2 regions of the Ensifer sp. 22521 genome follow, and region 1 is predicted to be linked to the other one. Evidence: riboswitches for the same ligand, from Rfam matches in the RefSeq annotation. Region 1 holds a riboswitch; the other holds the start of a gene.
What was found. Region 1 has a riboswitch for FMN ahead of ACTJKE_RS10235 (DMT family transporter). Riboswitches for the same ligand answer to the same signal wherever they lie in the genome.
Positions count from the first base shown of each region.

Region 2: it holds a riboswitch for FMN, as region 1 does, so the genes downstream of both, ACTJKE_RS25815 (6,7-dimethyl-8-ribityllumazine synthase) here and ACTJKE_RS10235 (DMT family transporter) in region 1, are expected to answer to the same signal.

Region 1 is NZ_JBQENM010000006.1:90,739-98,517, reverse strand. Features, by position in the region: gene lon (endopeptidase La) at 1-2,336, shown strand, start outside; gene hupB (DNA-binding protein HupB) at 2,557-2,832, shown strand; FMN riboswitch at 2,958-3,123, shown strand; gene ACTJKE_RS10235 (DMT family transporter) at 3,202-4,116, shown strand; gene ACTJKE_RS10230 (esterase-like activity of phytase family protein) at 4,205-6,400, shown strand; gene ACTJKE_RS10225 (MarR family winged helix-turn-helix transcriptional regulator) at 6,509-6,985, opposite strand; gene ACTJKE_RS10220 (methyl-accepting chemotaxis protein) at 7,205-7,779, opposite strand, start outside.
Region 2 is NZ_JBQENM010000020.1:29,299-37,077, reverse strand. Features, by position in the region: gene ACTJKE_RS25840 (sugar phosphate isomerase/epimerase family protein) at 1-783, shown strand, start outside; gene ACTJKE_RS25835 (DeoR/GlpR family DNA-binding transcription regulator) at 884-1,669, shown strand; gene ACTJKE_RS25830 (triose-phosphate isomerase) at 1,666-2,433, shown strand; gene derI (D-erythrulose-4-phosphate isomerase) at 2,477-2,917, shown strand; gene ACTJKE_RS25820 (low temperature requirement protein A) at 3,073-4,356, shown strand; gene ACTJKE_RS25815 (6,7-dimethyl-8-ribityllumazine synthase) at 4,733-5,206, opposite strand; FMN riboswitch at 5,298-5,448, opposite strand; gene ACTJKE_RS25810 (TfoX/Sxy family protein) at 5,939-6,283, opposite strand; gene ACTJKE_RS25805 (ABC transporter ATP-binding protein) at 6,379-7,440, opposite strand; gene ACTJKE_RS25800 (ABC transporter permease) at 7,452-7,779, opposite strand, start outside.

The DNA of each region.
Region 1 (7,779 bases):
TCGTGCCGCTCTTCGTCGGCCGCGAAAAGTCGATCCGTGCGCTTGAGGAAGTCATGGGCACCGACAAGCAAATCATGCTTGCCACCCAGATCAACGCCACCGACGACGATCCGGAACCGTCCGCGATCTATGAAGTCGGCACCATCGCCAATGTCCTGCAATTGCTGAAGCTGCCCGACGGCACCGTCAAGGTGCTGGTCGAAGGCCGCGCGCGCGCCAAGATCGACGGCTACACGCCGCGCGACGAATTCTATGAGGCATCCGCGCATACGCTGAGCGAGCCGGAAGAAGATCCGGTCGAAATCGAAGCGCTGAGCCGCTCGGTCGTTTCCGAGTTCGAGAGCTATGTGAAGCTCAACAAGAAGATCTCCCCCGAGGTCGTCGGTGTCGCCAGCCAGATCGAAGACTATTCGAAGCTGGCCGATACGGTCGCCTCGCACCTGTCGATCAAGATCGTCGAGAAGCAGGAAATGCTGGAGACCACCAGCGTGAAGATGCGTCTGGAAAAGGCGCTCGGCTTCATGGAAGGTGAGATTTCCGTCCTGCAGGTCGAAAAGCGCATCCGCTCGCGCGTCAAGCGCCAGATGGAAAAGACCCAGCGCGAGTACTACCTCAACGAACAGATGAAAGCGATCCAGAAGGAACTCGGCGACGGCGAGGATGGCCGTGACGAGATGGCCGAGATCGAGGAGCGCATCGCCAAGACGAAGCTCTCCAAGGAAGCGCGCGAAAAGGCTGACGCTGAACTGAAGAAGCTGCGCCAGATGAGCCCGATGTCCGCGGAAGCGACCGTGGTTCGCAACTATCTGGATTGGCTGCTCGGTCTGCCCTGGGGCAAGAAGTCGAAGATCAAGACCGACCTGAACCATGCCGAAAACGTGCTCAACACGGATCATTTCGGTCTCGATAAGGTCAAGGAACGCATCGTCGAGTATCTCGCCGTGCAGGCGCGTTCGTCGAAGATCAAGGGTCCGATCCTGTGCCTCGTCGGCCCTCCCGGCGTCGGCAAGACCTCGCTCGCCAAGTCGATCGCCAAGGCGACCGGCCGCGAATATGTGCGCATGGCGCTCGGCGGCGTTCGTGACGAAGCCGAGATCCGCGGTCACCGCCGCACCTATATCGGCTCCATGCCGGGCAAGGTGGTGCAGTCGATGAAGAAGGCGAAGCGGTCCAACCCGCTGTTCCTGCTCGACGAAATCGACAAGATGGGCCAGGACTTCCGCGGCGATCCGTCGTCGGCTCTGCTCGAGGTGCTGGATCCGGAACAGAACTCGACCTTCATGGACCACTACCTTGAAGTCGAATACGACCTGTCCAACGTGATGTTCATCACCACGGCCAACACGCTGAACATTCCGGCGCCGTTGATGGACCGTATGGAAGTGATCCGCATCGCCGGCTACACCGAAGAGGAAAAGCTGGAGATCGCCAAGCGGCATCTGCTGCCGAAGGCGATCCGCGACCACGCGCTGCAGCCGAAGGAGTTCTCCGTGACTGACGGAGCCCTGATGGCGGTCATCCAGACCTACACGCGGGAAGCCGGTGTTCGTAACTTCGAGCGCGAATTGATGAAGCTCGCCCGCAAGGCGGTGACCGAGATCATCAAGGGCAAGACGAAGACGGTCGAAGTCACGGCGGACAACATCAACGACTACCTTGGTGTTCCGCGCTTCCGTCACGGCGAAGCCGAACGCGACGATCAGATCGGCGTGGTCACGGGTCTTGCCTGGACCGAGGTCGGCGGCGAATTGCTGACGATCGAAGGCGTCATGATGCCCGGCAAGGGCCGCATGACGGTCACCGGCAACCTGCGTGACGTGATGAAGGAATCGATTTCGGCGGCGGCGTCCTATGTCCGCTCGCGGGCGATCGATTTCGGCATCGAGCCTCCGATGTTCGACAAGAGCGACATCCACGTGCACGTGCCGGAAGGTGCGACGCCGAAGGATGGTCCGTCGGCCGGTGTCGCCATGGCAACCGCGATCGTGTCGATCATGACCGGCATCCCGATCTCCAAGGACGTCGCGATGACCGGCGAGATCACGCTGCGCGGCCGCGTGCTGCCGATCGGCGGTCTCAAGGAGAAGCTGCTGGCAGCGCTCCGGGGAGGCATCAAGAAGGTGCTGATTCCCGAAGAGAACGCCAAGGATCTCGCCGAGATCCCGGATAACGTGAAGAACGCACTCGAAATCATCCCGGTTTCGCGGATGGGCGAGGTGCTTGTACACGCTCTGGCGCGCATGCCGGAACCGATCGAATGGGACCCGGCAAGGGAGCCGGCAACCGTCGCAGTGGTTGATTCGCAGGACGAAGCAGGCTCCTCGATCGCCCACTAAAAAGTGCCGGTGAATGGGCGCAGCGACCTCACGCGGCGCCCATTTTGCAGAAAAATTGGGAAGACCGGCCTCTGGCCGGTCTTTTTTGTTGTAAAAGCGCCCTGCAAGCCTTGCATTCCAAGGGATTAGGCGCAATTGGGAAAGGCAAGACGCGGGCGATGCGCAAGCCGCCGCGGCTTAAAACACAGTCGTTTCGAACCAATCTGAAAGGGGTGGAAACATGAACAAAAATGAGCTCGTGTCTGCCGTTGCTGAGAAGGCCGGACTTTCCAAGACCGACGCATCTTCTGCAGTTGATGCAGTTTTCGAGACCATCCAGGGCGAGCTGAAGAGCGGCGGCGACATTCGCCTGGTCGGCTTCGGCAACTTCTCGGTTTCGCGCCGCGAAGCCTCGAAGGGCCGCAACCCGTCCACGGGTGCGGAAGTTGACATCCCGGCCCGCAACGTGCCGAAGTTCACGGCCGGCAAGGGCCTGAAGGACGCCGTCAACGGCTGATCAGATTTGCTTGGCGGCCGGACACGAGGCCGGCAGTCCAGGTATTCGAGGGTTCGGCGAAAGCCGGACCCTTTCGCATTCCGGGGGGCTGCCCTTGCGGCCTCCTGCCATTTGCTCTACGGCTTGCCCATTCTCAGGGCGGGGTGAAAATCCCCACCGGCGGTAAGGGCGCTGCAACATCATGCGGTGACCCAAGCCCGCGAGCGCCTTTCTCCTGAAGCGGGGAAGGGGTCAGCAGATCCGGTGCAATTCCGGAGCCGACGGTCATAGTCCGGATGAAAGAGAATGGTCGTCGGCACGAAGAGCAGGGCTGCCCGGCGTCGTGCCGTGCGCTCATGCGTCCTGATTTGTGTTTGTCCATTTCTCAGGATGCGTGACATGAATCAGACTTCCCTCGGTTTGTCCTCCTCGCGCGCCATGGCCGGTGCCGGCTTCATGGTGCTGGCCGGTATTGCCTTCGCCGGGCTCAATGTCGTTACCCAATGGCTGACGATGAAACTCGGCTTTCCCGCTGCCGCCACGGCCTTCTGGCAATATGCCTTCGCCCTTCTCTTTTCTTTGCCGTTCCTGCGGCGCGTCGGACTTTCGGCGATGCGCACCGATTACCCGTGGCGCCACGTCGTGCGCGTGGCCCTCGCGGCCTTCGGCGTCGGGGCCTGGGTCTCCAGCCTTGCGCATGTGCCGATCTGGCAGGCGATTGCCCTGGTGATGACCTCGCCGTTCTTCATCATCCTTGGCGCTCGCCTGTTTCTCGGCGAACGCGTCGGTCCGGCCCGCTGGACCGCGACCGCGGTCGGATTTGCCGGTGCGATGATCATTCTTGAACCCTGGTCGGACAGCTTCACCTGGGCAGCGCTGCTGCCGATCCTCTCCGCCTTGCTCTGGGGCGCCTCGTCGCTCATCACCAAGAGCCTGACGAGCAGCGAGCGTCCCGAAACCATCACCATCTGGCTGCTTGTCCTTTTGACCCCGATCAATGGCGCCATTGCGCTCACGGCCGGTTTCGCGGTGCCGCAGGGCATGGCGCTCGGCCTTCTCGTGCTCGCCGGGGTCATGACAGTGTTCGCGCAATATTTGCTGACGCTCGCCTATACGGTTGCCGACGCCGCCTATGTGCAGCCCTTCGATGATTTGAAGCTGCCGCTCAATGTCTTTGCCGGCTGGCTGGTCTTCGGTTACGCACCGACAGGCTATCTCTGGTTCGGTGCGGTCCTGATCCTTGGCGCGTCACTGTTCATCATGCGCAACGAGAGTCGGCGCGAACGGGAGGCTGTTGCAACCTGAACGGTGTAAAATCCGGCCGGTGTCATTCGGCTGTCATCGCAGTCGCGCAGAACCCCCATGTTTTCAGTATTCTCCATGGGGGATTTCAATGATCATTACTTCGCGCGTGACCGCGTTCGCGGCCGTCCTTCTTGCTTCCGCGGCATTTCCTGCGGCGGCTGAACCTGTATTCAATCGTATTGCGTCCTTTGCCGTTGCCGACAATCTGCCCGATGGTGACGCGCGCAAAGCGCCGACGTCCGCCGAGATCATCACGGCCAGCGAAGACGGCAATACGCTGATCTACTCCGACAGCCCGGGCAAGCGCGTCGGCCTGATCGACATCACCGATGCCAAGGCGCCGAAGGCAGCCGGCACAATCTCTTTCGACGGTGAGCCGACCTCCGTTACTGTTGCCGGCGCCAAGGCGCTCGTTGCGGTCAACACGCGCGAAAGCTTCGTCAAGCCTTCCGGTCTTCTGGCAATCGTCGACCTGGCGTCGAAGAAGGTGGATGCGACCTGCGATCTCGGCGGTCAGCCGGACTCGGTTGCCGTCAACAAGGACCGTACGCTTGCAGCCATCGCCATTGAAAACGAGCGCGACGAGGAAGTGAACGACGGCAAGATCCCGCAGATGCCGGCCGGCGATCTGGTGATCCTGTCCTTGAAGGACGGCGTTGCCGATTGCGGCTCGCTGAAGCGCGTGACGCTGACGGGTCTTGCCGAAATCGCTGGCGAAGATCCGGAGCCGGAATTCGTCTCCTTCAACGGCAAGGACGAGATTGCGCTGACGTTGCAGGAGAACAACCACATCGTCGTCATCGACGGCAAGACTGCGACGGTGAAGACGCACTTCTCTGCTGGCACCGTCGACCTCAAGGATATCGACATCAAGCGCAACGGCGCCATCGCCTTCAAGGACGAGCAGCCGGGCCGCGAGCGCGAGCCCGATGCGGTGAAGTGGCTCAACGATAACCGCATCGTCGTTGCCAACGAAGGTGACTACGAAGGCGGCTCGCGCGGCTTCACGATCTTCGACACCACCGGCAAGGTGCTCTACGAATCGGGCGCGAGCTTCGAGCATGCCGTTGCCGCGATCGGCCACTACCCGGAAAAGCGCTCGTCGGCCAAGGGCGCGGAGCCCGAGGGGCTGGAAGCGGCCAAGTTCGGCGACGACAACCTGTTCTTCCTGCTCGCCGAGCGCGCTTCCGTCGTCGGCGTCTACAAGGATACGGGTGCGGAGCCCGAACTGCTGCAACTGCTGCCGTCGGGCATCTCGCCGGAAGGCGCCGTCGCGATCCCGTCGCGCAATCTGCTTGCGACCGCCAATGAAGTCGACCTCGTCGAGGACGGCGGCGCGCGTTCGCATGTGATGATCTATGAGCGCGGCGAAGGCGAAGCTGCCTATCCGCAGATCCACTCCGCCGAGAAGGACGGGCTGCCGATCGGCTTCGGTGCACTCTCCGGTCTTGCTGCCGTCTCGGACAAGCCGGGCTTCCTGCGCGCCGTCAACGACTCGGTCTTCTCGTCGCAGCCGACGATCTTCACCATCGACGCCACCCAGAAGCCGGCGCTGATCACCGAGACGCTCGCCATCACCCGTGACGGCGCACCGGCTCAGAAGCTCGACATCGAAGGCATCGCCAATGACGGGGAAGGGGGCTTCTGGCTCGCATCGGAAGGCAATTCCGACAAGCTCTACAGCCACGCGCTCTTCCACGTGAACAAGAAGGGCGAGATCAAGAAGGAAATCGCTTTGCCTGAGGCGCTGCGCGCCGGCGAAACCCGCTTCGGCTTCGAAGGCATCACCGTTGTTGGCGAAGGCGACGACCAGACGCTGTGGATGGCTGTTCAGCGCGAATGGAAGGACGACGAGAAGGGCTTCGTCAAGCTCGTCTCCTACAAGCCGAAGAGCGAAGAGTGGGGTGCCGTGCGCTACCCCCTGGAAAAGGCCGGTGACGGCTGGGTCGGCCTGTCGGAAATCTCCGTTCATGGTGACTACGCCTACATCATCGAGCGCGACAACCTGATCGGCCAGGCAGCCAAGCTCAAGAAGATCTACCGCGTCGCGCTGACGGAACTGAAGCCGGCAGCACTTGGTGGCGAACTGCCTGTCGTCAAGAAGGAGGAGGTTCGTGACCTCATTCCCGACCTGAAGGCGCTCAACGGCTATGTCGTCGACAAGGTCGAGGGCTTCACCGTCGATGCAGCCGGCAATGGCTACGTCGTCACCGACAATGACGGTGTCGACGACTCCTCCGGCGAAACCCTGTTCTTCTCCATTGGCGCCATCAACGCGATGTAAGCGTTAACGCCCGGAGAAAACGGAAGAGGCCGGGACATGATGTCCCGGCCTCTTTCTGTTTCGGACTGGCAGGAAATAAATAGCACGATCCCGAATAGCGGGCGCCGACTAGCGGGCGACAGCGACCTGCGCTGCCTCTTCGGCCTCATCCTTGCGCTTGCGGATCTCATCCGTCCTGTCGACCAGCTTGCCGACGATGCCGTAGAGGGCATCGAGTTCCTCGTCGTCGAGCGCCGAGAAAATCTCCTCGAGCAGCTGCTTGCGTGGATGCTCTGCGGCTTCAAGCACGACGCGACCCGTTTCGGTAATCGAGACGATCTTGGCGCGCCGGTCCTCGGGATCGGGCTTGCGCATCACCAGGCGGTCGCGTTCCAGACCGTCGATGGCCTCGGTGACCGTGCGCGGCGCGAAGTTCAGCGCACAGGCGATATCTGTCGAGCGACAGGGACCGAGCTTGCTCAGGAAGAAGAGGAACTTGCTGCGTGCCAGCGACACGCCTTCTTCGGTCATCGATTCGTTCACCAGCCGATGGACCCGGTGGTAGAGCTCGAACAGTCTATCGGAAACTTCAAATGTCTTCTTCATGATCGTCGCTGGAATTTCATGAGGTGCCATGTGAAATGGCAGTAACATTAGTGATAGTTACAATTGCCACCTTTGTCGACAGAAACCTCTGAGACTTCACGGTAAGCACTTGGAGGCAAAGAAACGGCCGCCGTTTCCGGCGGCCGTTTCTGTTGGTTTGTCAAGAATTTCGTGTCTCGAACCCGCCCGCGAAAAACCAAGCACGGGCGTGCGTCGTGGTTATGCCGCCCGGCGTGTCGAGCCGGCCGACGGCGCGTAGCCGTAGGCCTGAGCCTCTTCCAGCGTGAAGCGGGCGATCAGCTCGCGCAGGCGGCCGGCTTCCTGGGCAAGCGTGGCGCTTGCGGCATTGGCTTCCTCGACCATGGCTGCGTTCTGCTGCGTCACCTGATCCATCTGGTTCACGGCGGTGTTGACCTCCGACAGTCCGGCGGACTGCTCCTGCGCCGAGATGGCGATCGCATCCATGTGCTGGTTGATCGTGACGATGAAGCCTTCGATGGTGCGCAGAGCCTCGCCGGTTTCGCGCACGAGCCGGACACCGCTTTCGACTTCGACGGCGGAGTTGCGGATCAGGTCCTTGATCTCCTTGGCCGCATTGGCCGAGCGCTGGGCAAGTTCGCGGACTTCCTGAGCGACGACGGCGAAACCCTTGCCGGCATCACCGGCGCGGGCTGCTTCGACGCCGGCGTTCAGCGCCAGAAGGTTCGTCTGGAAGGCAATTTCATCGATGACGCCGATGATGTTCGAGATCTGGCTCGACGAATGCTCGATGCGGCCCATGGCATCGACGGCGC
Region 2 (7,779 bases), on a different contig from region 1:
AAGACCCTCAGACAGTTTCGGCGGGCGCTTGATCGCACCGGCGTGAAGGTCACCTCGGGCATGACCGGGCCCTATGGCCGGCTCAACCATTTCGGCCATCCGGACCCGGATGTCCGACGATACTATGTCGACTGGTTCAAGACCTTTGCCGATATCTCCGCCGAACTCGGCGCGTCCGGCATGGGCACGCAGTTCGCGATCTTCACGCTGAAGGATTACGACGATCCGGCGCGGCGCGAGGAGATGATGCGGATCGCCATCGAATGCTGGCGCGAAGTGGCAGAGCACGGCAAGGCGGCGGGGCTCTCCTACGTCTTCTGGGAGCCGATGTCGGTCGGCCGCGAATTCGGCCACACGATCGAGGAATGCCGATCGCTCGACCGGCGGCTGGCCGAGGCCGATCTGCCGATTCCGATGAAGATGATGGTCGATATCGACCATGGCGACGTCACCTCGGACAATCCCGATGATATCGATCCCTATGCCTGGGCCGGGGCGTTCCCCGAGCGCTCGCCGATCATCCACATCAAGCAGTCGTCGATGAATAAGGGCGGCCACTGGCCGTTCACCGCCGCCTACAACAGGGACGGCCGCATCACGCCCGACAAGCTGATCGGCGCAGTCAAAGCCGGTGGCGGCACCGATAACGAGATCTGCCTGGAGCTTTCCTTCCGCGAGCGCGAGCCGACCGATCACAACGTGGTCGAGATGATCCGGGAGTCCGTCGAATTCTGGGAACCTTACATCGACACGGGCTTTAATCGCCCACAGAAATCACATTGAAATATCACAAAATCACACCATAGAAATTGAAATATCACAAATAGGTGTTATCTTCTCACGGTGAGCGCGGCCATGGCTGCGCGTGATCGGGACCGAGATGATGAAGCCGGAAGACAGGCGACAGGCGATCATGGATGTGCTGATGGAGGCCGGAGCGGCGTCCGTCGAAGACCTGTCCTTGCGCTTCGGCGTCAGCAAGATGACGGTGCATCGCGACCTCGACGACCTCGAACAGGCGGGCCTGCTGCGCAAGGTGCATGGTGGCGCCTCGATCCAGTCGAGCCCACAATTCGAAAGCGACTTCCGTTACCGTGAGAAGATCGCCACCGCCGAAAAGCGGCGGATCGCCGAATATGCGGCGGGGCTGATCGAGCCCGGGCAGAGCATCCTGATCGACGACAGCTCGACGACCGGCGCGATTGCCGAATGTATCCGCGACATTCGCCCGCTGACGGTCATCACCAACAATCTCGGCGTGATCACCAGCCTCTCGGGTGCGTCGGGCATCAATGTCATCGCGCTCGGTGGCCAGTACAGTAAGAAGTTCAATGGCTTCTTCGGCATCGTCACCGACGAGGCGCTGCGGTCGCTGCGCGTCGACATCGCCTTTCTCTCCAGCTCTGCGATCGAAGGGACGACGGCCTTCCACCAGGACCAGGAGGTGGTGCAGGCCAAGCGCCTGATGGTGAAGGCGGCCAAGCGCAAATACCTGCTGGTGGACCACGACAAATTCGGGCGCTCGGCGCTCCACTTCCTGACCGGGCTCGATGCCTTCGACGCGGTGCTGACCGGCGCCGAAGTGGCTGCCGAGCATGCAGCACCCCTCGAAGAGGCGGGCATCCGGCTGGTCAGGGTTGGCAATAGCAAGACATCGGAGAAAGCATGAACAAGTCCGGGCTCTGGGTCGGCACCAGCTGGAAGATGAACAAGACGCTCGCCGAGGCGATGGCCTTTGCCGAAGGCCTGGCTACGGCAGACGCAGCGCGCGACGAACGGATCCAGCGCTTCGTCATCCCGCCGTTCACGGCGGTGCGTGAGGTCAAGGCGCGGCTTGAAGGCGCCAGCGTCAAGGTCGGCGCGCAGAACATGCATTGGGACGATGCCGGCGCCTGGACCGGCGAGGTGTCGCCGCTGATGCTGAAGGATTGCAATCTCGACGTGGTCGAGTTGGGCCATAGCGAGCGGCGCGAACATTTCGGCGAGACGGATCGCACCGTCGGCCTGAAAACGGCGGCGGCCGTGCGCCATGGCCTGGTGCCGCTGATCTGCATCGGCGAGAAGTTGGCCGAGCGTGAGGCGGGCGAAGCGGACGCGGTGCTGAAGCGTCAGGTCGAGGGCGCTCTGGCGCTGCTCGAAGGCGAGGCGAAGAACGCGACCATCCTGCTTGCCTACGAGCCGGTCTGGGCGATCGGCGTCAACGGCATTCCCGCGACATCAGACTATGCCAACGAGCGCCACAAGCGCATCGCTGACGTCGCCGAAGCGGCGCTCGGCCGGCGCGTGCCGGTGCTCTACGGCGGCAGCGTCAATCCCGGCAATTGCGAAGAACTGATCACTGAGCCGCATATCGACGGCCTCTTCATCGGCCGCTCCGCCTGGGACGTCGCCGGCTATCTTGACATTCTGCAGCGTGTCGCAAAGGCGATCTGAGCCTTCGGCCGCGGCAGTTCCTGAAGAATGGAAAGGAACAATCATGAAGATTGCAATCGGGGCAGACAGCGCCGGCAAGCCCCTGCTGGACGTCATTGCCGCCCATCTCGCGGGCCGGGCCGACGTCGAAGTCGTGGACCTCAGCCAGTCCGGCTTTTACGCGGATCTCGCGCAGAAGTTGGCGCAGCAGGTCGTCGAGGGCAAGCACGACCGCGGCATCCTCTTCTGCGGTACCGGCATCGGCGTCTGCATCTCGGCCAACAAGGTGCCGGGCATCCGTGCAGCACTGACGCACGACACCTATTCGGCCGAGCGTGCGGCGAAGTCGAACAACGCCCAGATCATCACCATGGGTGCGCGGGTCATCGGGCCGGAGCTGGCGAAATCGATCGTCGACACCTGGCTCGCGTCCGAATTCGATCCGCAGGGCGCTTCGGCCGGCAACGTGCAAGCGATCGACCGTCTCGATGCTGCCAAGGCATAAAGAACATCGCGACGCCCGTTGATCCTCCCTCAGGCATCGTGACGAGACGCCCGGCAGAGATGCCGGGCGTTTTCATTTCTGGCGCGCACCACGCCTTGACGACGCTTCCGCAAATATTTGAATGTGCTTGCAGATGTCAGCAGGGACCTTATCGCATGAGCGAACCAACCTCGATTGAACCGCATCCGAGCGCTCATCACCACGTGGCCCGCATGAGCGGTCGCGATACGCTTGAGCATCACAGGACCGCGACGACACTCGAGCTTCTGTTCGACCTCACCTTCGTCATCGCCTTCAGCCTGGCTGCGTCGCAGCTTGCGCATCTCTTTGCCGAGGGCCATTTCACGGCGGGGCTGATGGGCTTCGGCTTTGCCACCTTTGCCATCTGCTGGGCCTGGATCAATTTCAGCTGGTTCGCATCGGCCTACGACACCGACGACTGGATCTTTCGCAGCGTCACCATGGTGCAGATGGTCGGCGTGCTGATCCTGGCAATCGGACTGCCGCCGATGTTCGAATCGATCGACAAGGGCGAGCACCTCAACAACGGCGTCATGGTGCTCGGCTATGTCGTCATGCGCGTGGCCATGGTCTTCCAGTGGCTGCGCGCCAGCCGGCAGAATCCTGCGCGGCGGCAAGCCTGCATGGCCTATGTGAAGGCGATCAGCGCCGCCCAGCTTGGCTGGATCGTACTGATCTTCTTCGACTTCTCCCTCGTCGTGACTTTTGCCATGGTCGTCGCGCTGACCGCGGTCGAGATGGTCGGCCCCTGCATCGCCGAGATGCGCTACGGCGGAACGCCCTGGCACGCGCATCACATCGCCGAGCGTTACGGGCTGCTGGCGATCATCGCGCTCGGGGAGGGGGTGGTCGGCACGGTCGCCTCGATCTCCGCGGTCGTCGACGGCGATGGCTGGAACCTTGACGTTGCTCTTGTCTGCCTGGCGGGCACCGGGCTCACCTTCGGCATGTGGTGGATCTATTTTCTGCTGCCGAGCGCCGAGGTCCTGCACCATCACCGCCTCAAGCGGTCCTTCGTCTGGGGCTATGGCCACATCCCGATCTTCGCCTCGATCGTGGCCACCGGCGCCAGGCTGCATGTGGCGGCTTATTATATCGAGCACAAGGCCCATATCAGTTCGGTGGCGACCGTGCTGACCGTTGCCGTCCCCGTCGCGCTCTATATCGGGCTGCTCTACGCAATGTACGCCTATCTGCTGCGACAGACGGACCGGCTGCATCTCTGGCTGCTCTTCGGCACGGCGCTGGTGCTGGCCGCGTCCGTCGTTGCGGCGATGGCCTGGCTCGATATGGCGATGTGCCTGATCATCCTGATGTTCGCGCCCGTCGTCACCATCGTCGGCTACGAGGCCGGTGGCCACCGTCACCGGATGGCGGCGCTGGAGCGCAGCCTGCAGGACGGCGAGGCGGCGCGGTAGGCGCGAATTTGAGAGTCGAGACAGGGGCTTATCGGCTGGGGCTGTCGGCTTGAATCAGGTGGCTCACAAGTTGATTCAACGGGAGTGCTTGTGGCGTTCCGGGGGGCTGCGAGTTCGGCATGATCTGAGAGCAATTCTGCCCCTCACCCTAACCCTCTCCCCGCAGGCGGGGAGAGGGGACGAGAGCTCTCGCTGGCGGGATGGCTCTGATTGACCTCAGGGGGGCCGGCCGTTCTCGAGAGAGGATGAGTTTGGGTGACAAGGAGCCACGCGTGTCCTTCTCCCCGCAAGCGGGGAGAAGGTGGCGGCAGCCGGATGAGGGGGAGCGCGCTTACGGCGCACCCGCCAGGCAGGCTCACTTCGGAGCCGCAGACGATCAGGCGTTGACCAGCGCCAGCTTGGCGCGGGCATCCAAAATCTGCGAGCAGGCGTTGGCGGCTTCCGTGCCCTTGGTGACGAAGTGTTCGCGGAAGAAGGCAATGAGCGGTTCGCTTTCCTGGAAATTGTGCGGCGTCAGTACGGCCGAAAGCACCGGCACATTGGTGTCGAGCTGCACGCGCATCATGCCGTCGAGCACGGTGCCGGCGACGAAGTCGTGGCGGTAGATGCCGCCGTCGACGACGAAGGCGGTGCCGAGGATCGCGGCGTAGCGGCCGGTCTTTGCCAGCGTCTGCGCATGCAGCGGGATTTCGAGCGCGCCCGGCACATCGAAGATCTCAACGTCGGCAGCCGAACCGCCGAGCTTCGTCCATTGCGCGACGAAGGCATCGACGCAGCGGTCGACGATATCGGCATGCCAGCGGGCACGGACGATCGCGATCTTGGCGGCGGGGTGGGAAAAAATGGTCATGGTCTCAAGCCTTTCAGGGTTTGGCGTTTCCAATGATCCCGTCGGGCGAACATGCATGCGCGCGAGGTCCCGTCGCTGGGCCCACGTTCCTGCTTGCTCTCTTCCATCCGGACTGTGACCGTCGGCTCCGGAATTCGACCGGATCTGCTGACCTCTGGAGCGTAAGCTCCAGAGCGCTCGCGGGCTTCGGCCTTTCGGCCGCTACCGCCGGTGGGGAATTTCGCCCCGCCCTGAGAACAACGCGACTATATAGTCCGCCTGCGAGCGATCAAACGCACGGCGCGACGAAAAGAGGGGAAATCACGACAGATTTTTGCATGTCCGGCCGGAGCGCGAGAAACTCTTTCTCGTTCCGGTATTTTCGCGCTGGCTGCGGCCGACTTTATCTGCAGGGCGATCAGCTGTCGGGGATCGATGCATCACCTGTGGAAAGGTCGAATAACAAGCGCGAGATATCAACGGTTCCTCACCTGGGGATGAGAACCCAGAAACCACTCGCGCCCAGGACGATTCATAGTTAGTGCGAAGCAGAAGCAGCCTTCATCAATTTTTCTTTTGGTGACAGAAAGGCGCTCCGATTGGCAAAACTCCCCACGAAACCCGACAGTGAGCACCTCAAGCTGAAGCTTTGGGTTCTTGAGGCATCCGCGATTGGGCGGTATCCCATCACGTGTGTCTTTGTCATCGCCTTGCTGTTTATGGGTGGCAAGGCGTTTGGGATTTGGTGAAGCGCTATCCGCGCAGATCGTCGTCTTCCGCGGTAACCGCGCGTCCGGCCCAGTGGAGGAGGGCATCCCGGTCGTCGAGGCAGTCGACAGGCGCTTCGTAGAAGCGATGCACGACCACGGTCTTGCCGCCCTTCTCATAGGTGAACGGCTGGCAACCCTCTGATATCAGCGCGTCTTTCAGCGCCTGATCAACCCTGAAATAGAGGCGGTCCTTGATGCTGACGGCAAAGCGCTTGTCTGCGACGACGTAGGCCCAGCCGCCGAAGAAGCGGTCAATCTGAACAGGCCCGAGATCGGAGAGTTCATCCTGGATATGCCTGACGAAGGCACTTGGTTCAGCCTTGGCCATGATTGCAACCTCGCGGGTCTCCGGCAATGGTGCAACGAACCGCTGCATACTCGCTGGCGCCCTGCGCGCCAGCGTTCATCGGTCTTCTGCAAGGCCTACTCGCGAATAACGAGCAGGTCCTTGGCGGCGAAGCGCAGGGTGACGTTGTCGCCCGAGACCGGCGGGGTTACGCCCGGATTGTTGAACATGTCGAAGGAGATGACATCGCCGCCGACGCGAAGCCGCGTGCGGATGACCGAGCCGAGGAAGCTCGTCGAGACGACCTCGCCGGCAAGCGCCGTATCGCCTTGCGCCCCTTCGGCAATCGAGCCCGCTTCAGGGCGCAACGCCAGCGAGATGCTGTCGCCACCCTTCATGCCGGCAATCGGGTCTTTCAGAGCCACCTGCTGGTTGCCGATCGTTACGGCGCCCGAGGCCGGATCCGCGACCTTGCCCTCGATGATGTTCAGCGTGCCGACGAAGGAAGCGACGAAGCGCGTTGACGGCGTGTTGTAGATCTCGAAGGGGGTGCCGATCTGGTCGGCACGTCCGGCATTCATGACGACGATACGATCGGAGATCGACAGCGCCTCTTCCTGGTCGTGGGTGACGAAGACCGTGGTGATGCCGAGCTGCTGCTGGATCTGCCGGATTTCTTCGCGCAGCGACACGCGGATCTTGGCGTCGAGCGCCGAAAGCGGCTCGTCGAGCAGCAGCACCTGCGGCTTGACCGCAATGGCGCGGGCAAGCGCCACGCGCTGCTGCTGGCCGCCGGAGAGCTGGTAGGGGAAGCGGTCCGCCAGGTGCTCGAGCTTGATCAGCCCGAGCATCTGCTTCACCCGTGCGTCGATCTCCGACTTGTCAGTGCCTGCGACCTTGAGGCCGAAGGCAACGTTGTCATGCACGTTCATGTTCGGAAACAGCGCATAGGCCTGAAACACCATGCCGATGTTGCGCTGGTTGGGTTTCAACGACCCTTGGTCCTTGCCGTTGATCACGATAGAGCCGGCGGAGGGTGTCTCGAAGCCGGCGATCATGCGCAGGACGGTCGTCTTGCCGCAGCCGGACGGACCCAGGAAGGAGACGAATTCGCCCTTCTCGATGTCCATGTCGAAATCGTGCACGACGTGAACAGGGCCGAAGGACTTCTTGATGCTGGTGAGTGACAGAAAACTCATGGGTGCGGTCCTCAGGCCTTGGGAGGCGCGCTTTTTTGGAAGCGCGAGACGAGCTGGATGAGGCCGAGGCAGCCCCAGGTGATGCCGAATGCGATAACGGCGAGTGCGGCAGGCTCATAGGCGCGGTTGGCGCCCAAGAGCTGCATGTACGGGCCGAAGGCCGGGCGGTTCAGAAGTGCCGCCATGGTGAACTCGCCGATGACGATGGCAAAGGTCAGGAAGGCGCCTGAAAGCACCGCGACGAGCACGTTCGGCAGAATGATCTTGGCGAGGATCGTGGCCCATCCGGCGCCGAGGCTCTGGGCGGCTTCGGTCAGGGTGGCGACGTCGATGGTGCGA